2 regions of the Paenibacillus sp. J22R67 genome follow, and region 1 is predicted to be linked to the other one. Evidence: riboswitches for the same ligand, from Rfam matches in the RefSeq annotation. Region 1 holds a riboswitch; the other holds the start of a gene.

Region 1 (3,208 bases):
AGCGGACCGTAGTTCCGCTGAAAGACTTTCAGGCTGCCCCCGTACCGCTGTCGCGCTGCATTCACACGTCCCACCCACCTGAAAGGGAACTGTGAGGCCCTATTTGAGGGGAAAACGCCTCTTAGGCTACTTGAGGGGAACGACAGTTCGCTATTTTGCCGATTTCACCTGAAAAATGCATCAATTTGATGGCAAATAAGAGCCTGTAGTTCCGTTCCGAAAGAGAACTGCTCAATTTTCCGCAAATAGGGGACTCCAGTTCCTTTGAGGCGATTCGATCAAATAGATCTGGAGATCCCGGACTTGCATGGCAGTTTATGTGAGGGTTCTCAGTAGTCGTATGTTCATCAAAATTAAAAAAACCCGTGATATTCACGGGTTTAATTTGTACACTTTAACAGTTTGGAAGCCGAACTTGCGTAAGGATTGTTGGGAGCCTGGGACATAAATATCAACGCGTTTACCTTTGATGGAGCCGCCAGTATCCGTTGCATAAGCATACATGCCGCCTTTTGGCAGGCCGTTGAAATCATAACCTTCAATATAGAGCTTAGATCCAAGTGGAATAACAGATGGATCTACAGCGACGGTTCCAATTCCTAATGGATTCCCCATATAATCCAAAGCTCCATAGCCGCCATTTTCAGATGGATCTGCCGAGTAGGCCGTTGACTCAAATAGCTCATAATCAGGTGCGTGATGATTGCCGTCTTTACTTAGAATCGCTAATTTGCTGCTTGCGTCCCACTGAACGGGAATGTCAGAAGCATTGCTTAGAAAACGAAGTGGCACGTATACACGCCCATTTTGGAATTCGGCATGTGTGTCCATCTCGACACGAGTGCTATCGATTTCGGCCTCTTTTTGACCTGACACTAAGGAAATAGAGTGTTTGTCATTGTTAAGTGTGACTTTGATTGCGTCGCCTTCCTTTTGCCATTGTACATCATAACCCAGTTTCTCTGTTACAAAACGGATCGGTACTTGTGTAGCGTGGTTGTCATCCAAATAAGGCTGAGCATCAGGAAATTGAACCAGGTCATCGTTGACTTGAACTTTCACGTCCATATTAGCGGCAGCTGCATAAGCATGTCCCGAAAATGGGGAAAGAAAGCCTCCTGCCAAAACTGTGGCGGACACAGCAAGGCACGTTAACCCTTTTGTAAACATATTCAATTGGTAATCCTCCTTCAAATGAGCCTCCGAGGTTAGTTGACGGGTTCGGGAAGAAGGTTCTCCCTAGTCTACTCTGCATGCAGAGTAAATATTCACCCCATGTAAATCGTCCCCCGTACCGGCACTTTGTCTGTGCACCGGACTCGGCTTCAAATATTCTATCATTGATAGAATAAGAGAGACAACGCCCAAAATATGGTTACAGGTCTTAGTACGTACTGGACTTAGGTCTAGGTACAAAAACAGTCGGGAGTCCGTTTTGACGTGAATCCATTTCGGCTACGATAGTAGCATGAAGATTACGCAAAGGGCGGTGCAAGAATGAGCATGAATCGATCAAAAAGTTGGGCTTTCATTCTAATAGCTGTTGGCTTCCTCATCTGTATGCATCAAGTGGGTATGCATTTTCATGTCATGGGATTGTTGATTCCTGTGGCGATGGTGGGGCTTGGTTATGTGGGGATAAGTAATGGGAAGAAAATTGGATGGGTTATTTTTGGTATTGGTGCTTTGATATTAATTACGAAATTGTCTGGATTTCTCGCGATTGTGTTTGCGGTTTGGTTAATGTATTACGGTTATCGCATGCTGAAAAAACAAAAGGATTCGACGGAGTTCAAATTATAATCAATAGGAACTTAGGGGGTGTGGGGATAATGAGCGTATTTAATCGAATTGGTAAAATGGCGGATATGGCCTTCCAGGAAGCGGCAAGCAAGCTTGATCTGCATGAACGGGGAGGTGGCCATTCCGGCCACTCCGGGCACTCTGGAGGATCGAGCGGCATCGCCGAGCTGGAAGAGCGCTACGAGGAGGCGCTGCAGCGCACGATTGAGCTGCGCAAGCAAAGCGTCGACGCGGAGGAGATGGCGCAGCTGCGCGCCGAGCAGGCCGAGCTAGCCATGCGCGCTGGCGACGAAGAGCTGGCGCGTCTGGCGCTGAAAGAGAAGCTGCGCTTGGAAGCTGCCTGCGCGGAGTACCGCGCGAAGTACGCGAGCAGCCAGGACGTCTGCCTGGCGCTCGCAGACGAGCTAGCGGCGCTGCGTGCCGGACGCGCAGCAGGAGCCGGACAGCCGCGCAGCGGGCTGTCCAAGGAAGAAGCTCGGGAGGCATTGCGCGAGCTGGAAGCGACCGGCCGCGAGCTCGGCCGGGAAGCGCTGCAGGGCTTGCGCGTGGCGGGGCGCGTGTCGCGAGAGACGCTGAAGGAGGCTGGCAGCAACCTCCAGCAGGAGCTGCGCAAGCTTCAGCAGGATTGGCGCGACAAGAAATAAGCCACGCATAATTGTACTGCGCCGCGCACAGCGTGCGGCGCAGCCGAGTTCTGGCCTCCATTCCTTAGGCTAGATCCTTGCTGGGCAAGGATTTGCTTCTTGGAGGCTGTCCATTCTTATGGTATGCTAGGAATCTATATGCACGTATTAATCGGCAGCCAGAGGAGGTGCAGCGATGGGCGAAGAAACCAAAAACAACCGCAACCGGAATACAGCACTAGTGCTGATTGGCGCCGGTCTTTTTTTGCTTCTGGATCATACGATAGGCTTTTTCCCCATTCTTGCGATTATCCTCGTCTTGCTGGGCATTCATCGGGTCCATTCCCGCAAAGAGCGCAAAGGCTTTGTGCTCATCGGCGTGGGAGCTGTGATTCTGTTTGGTGATCATATTACGATTGTTTTCGCTATCGTCTTGATTTCATTAGGATTCTTTTTCATCCGTTCAAAGCAAATGCACAAAGATGACACCTATATTCAGAAGCAAAAGCTGATGGATAGCGTTCGTTTGGGGCGTGAGCCTTGGATCATGCGCAATAGCTCAACGTGGTACATTATTGGGGAGACCTATATTGATCTCTCGCTTGCCATTCTAGAGCAAAAGGAAACAACGCTTATCCTGCAAGGTGTGATAGGCGATGTTGATATAAAGGTACCAGATGATATTGGCGTATCAGTGGGGGCTTCTGTCACCTTTGGCCAAATTCAGGTCGCAAGTGAGCGCGAGTCTGGCGTAATGAACAAATTGCAGTGGCAATCGTCCA
Region 2 (3,208 bases), on a different contig from region 1:
TATCGCCAAGAGAATTGATAAAGATAAGTCTACTGTGACTGCACTCGTTGACAAATTGGTGCGTATCGGCTATGTGACTAAGGAAAGGGACAGCGAAGATTCAAGGGTCGTATATGTTGCCTTAACGCCAAGAGGGGAGGAACTGAAGCCTGTATTTGAAACCATATCCCAAGAAATGTTAGACGTATTTTACTTTAATATCTCGGATCAAGAAAAAGAAGAATTGCTGCGAATTCTAATGAAAATTTATCACAATTTTTAATTTTTTTTGTTCTAATAGTTTGACGTCAAACTAAATAACGAGGAGGAGCTTTTCATGAGAGATTATACGAAAGATTTGCCAGATCATAGGGTGAAATACATCGGAGAAAATGATCTATTCTTAGAAGTATTCGAGGGAGATGACCTTCCAGAGGCAAATCCAGAAAGACCTCCACTTTTATTCGTACACGGTGCTTACACGGGCAGTTGGATGTGGAGTAAATACATTCCTCACTTTATAAATAAAGGATGGCAATGTTATGTTATGAATTTAAGAGGACATTACAAGAGCAGAGTGCTCGATTTGACAAATGTATCCTTCGAAGATTATTTGGAGGATATGTTGGAGGTACTGGCTGAATGTGGTGTTCCTCCGATTCTCATTGGCTTTAGTATGGGTGGAATATTGAGCCAGAAGCTGGCTGAGACGGTTGAACTCGTAGGCTTGGTGGTGATTGATACAAGTATAAGCAAGGAAGTTTATGAATCTGTACCTTACAAAGAAATAGGACAAATGACACTGGGAAGCATCATGCCTGCCCCAACCCGAGAAGATTATTCAAGTATAGATGAATCGGTAGATGACATTGATTTTCAGAGAAAATATTTGGCTATGGAGTCGTTAAAAGCATTTAACGCTTTTTATTATTCATTGGGATCAAACGGTGGAATTTCGATAGACAGCAGGTTGATAGATATGCCAAGTTTGGTTATTAAGGCAGTAAATGGTGAGGAGGATGACATGCGCGGGAAGGTGACGGCTGAGCATCTCCATGCTGAATATACGGGGCTTTGGAATACAACGCACACCGGCCTGCTAGTCGGGCAAAGATATAAGGAGGTAGTAGATCGAATACTAGTTTGGTTGAAAGGCATGCATGACTAATGACATAGCAGATATAAGAAAATATTACTATTGCTTCTCTTTAAACATTGGAGTAAATTGATAAAATACGCTTAATTCTTTAGATTAAAGAAGCGGGGGAACCAAGTTTCCTGGGGTGAGTACACATATATTGTGTTAGGGTTAACTTTCAACCCGAATCCGTCAGCTAACTTCGTCAGCGTAGAAAGAAAAGGTTAGAAACATTAATTGGAACCCTGTTACATGAGGTTCTATTCCCTCGCTTCCTTTTTCTCTTCTAGAGAAAATAGGAGGAACTAGACATGCTGCTTACGAGAGTAACCAATGGGTTGAAGAATCTTATTCAAGTGAAGAGATCCAACGATTCTTTACAACGTCAACACGAGATTCTTCATTTAAAACAGCGGTTAGAGGAATTCGACATTCAATTTCCGAATTTGGCTTACCAACCATCAGGCGTCGAAACACAGACATTAATGGAAATAAGCAAAACGGTCGCTCAAAACAATGAGCTGCTCAATCAACTAAGTTCCGAAAAGGAATTAGCGGTTGAACAATCACTAGCCAGTCGTGTCGGTACTTCCCCGCAAATCCTGGAGGATCATCACAATTTTATCGTAACTATGGCGCATATCCTCAGTGGTCCGTATCCTTGCCTCAGAGAGTACATTAGCAGCAGTACTATTTAACTATCTTCAACAATAGAGAAGGAGCTTGCCTGCGGGCAGCTCCTTTTTTGTTAATTTAAGTAACGGAACTTCAAGTATAGATACGGCCAAAAAAGCGCTTGATAAGCTCGGAAACATGCTGGCTTTGTTCTTCGAGAACAAAATGCCCTCCACATAAAAAATGAGTTTCCACACATTTCAATAATTTTCCAAAGGTTAGAGCCCCTTCTATCGTAAATATAAAATCATTTTTGCCCCAGGTTATCAGGGTAGGAGGTTGATACGTTTGCAAGTATTGCTGCCAAGCGGGATATTGTTCTACGTTTTTGCGATAATCGTAGCCCAGTTCCAGCTGGATTTGGTCATTGCCTGGGCGATCCAAGAATAATTGGTCCATTAAATAACCATCGGGGCTAATCAGATAAGGCTGGCACACGCCAGTAACATATTGCATTTTGGTAAAATCAAAGGTTACTAGCTTGGCAAAGGCTGCCTCTGTTGCAGGACTTCGATCGGCCCAGAGTGCTTTGAAAAGATCAAAGGGTTTTCCTAACCCGTTTACACTTACCACGGCATTCTGAATAACGAACCCAAGAATGCGCTGTGGATTACGAATAGCCAGTCTGAATCCGATAGGACCCCCATAATCATGGGTGTACAAAATATAATGAGAAATACACAGATTATCAATAAGCTTTTCAATCATCATAGATAGATTCTCGAAGGTGTACGAATAGTCTTCTACGGTAGGCATGCTGCTATTACCAAATCCAAGATAGTCAGGAGCAATGACGTGAAATCGGTCTGATAGTAGAGGAATTAAATCCCTGAACATATGGGATGAGCTTGGAAAACCATGAAGTAGGATGATTGTTGGATTGTAAGGACTTCCGGCTTGGCGAAAAAATAGATCCCAACCATCAATCTTCATTTTTTTATAATGTACCATGATTTCAACTTCCTCTCCGGCGAGCTCATACTATTCCCTAACAAAAATATGTGAATTTGACGTATTTAAGTACTTAGGAGCTAGAGGACGTGGTACAATTTAGCATAAGGTAGCTAGTTAGTTTTCACATTCATTAAACCGGTATTCATCCAAATGAGAGGGAGAGACCAGACATGAAACAAGAACTACTAAATGAGCAATCGAGAAACCAGACTTCCCGTACACCAATTATTACCGAACTTAAGGTTATTCCAGTTGCAGGGCACGATAGTATGCTCTTCAATCTTAGTGGGGCTCATGCTCCATTCTTTACACGTAATATCGTCATTCTTAAGGATAGTGCAGGGCATACGGGCGTAGGTGAAGTACCAGGCGGTGAGAATATTCGTAAAACGCTTGAAGATGCGAACGCACTGCTTATCGGTCAATCGATCGGTCAATACAATAACATTCTTACCAAAATTC

What was found. Region 1 has a riboswitch for cyclic di-AMP ahead of AC58VC_RS30335 (stalk domain-containing protein). Riboswitches for the same ligand answer to the same signal wherever they lie in the genome.
Region 2: another riboswitch for cyclic di-AMP. It lies ahead of AC58VC_RS08400 (hypothetical protein); the one in region 1 lies ahead of AC58VC_RS30335 (stalk domain-containing protein).

What each region holds. Positions count from the first base shown of each region.
Region 1 is NZ_JCAUAX010000011.1:17,050-20,257, forward strand. Features, by position in the region: gene AC58VC_RS30335 (stalk domain-containing protein) at 373-1,170, opposite strand; cyclic di-AMP (ydaO/yuaA leader) riboswitch at 1,183-1,335, opposite strand; gene AC58VC_RS30340 (LiaF transmembrane domain-containing protein) at 1,504-1,803, shown strand; gene AC58VC_RS30345 (PspA/IM30 family protein) at 1,833-2,447, shown strand; gene liaF (cell wall-active antibiotics response protein LiaF) at 2,623-3,208, shown strand, end outside.
Region 2 is NZ_JCAUAX010000002.1:508,506-511,713, reverse strand. Features, by position in the region: gene AC58VC_RS08410 (MarR family winged helix-turn-helix transcriptional regulator) at 1-262, shown strand, start outside; gene AC58VC_RS08405 (alpha/beta fold hydrolase) at 317-1,147, shown strand; cyclic di-AMP (ydaO/yuaA leader) riboswitch at 1,206-1,342, shown strand; gene AC58VC_RS08400 (hypothetical protein) at 1,429-1,815, shown strand; gene AC58VC_RS08395 (alpha/beta fold hydrolase) at 1,886-2,725, opposite strand; gene gudD (glucarate dehydratase) at 2,917-3,208, shown strand, end outside.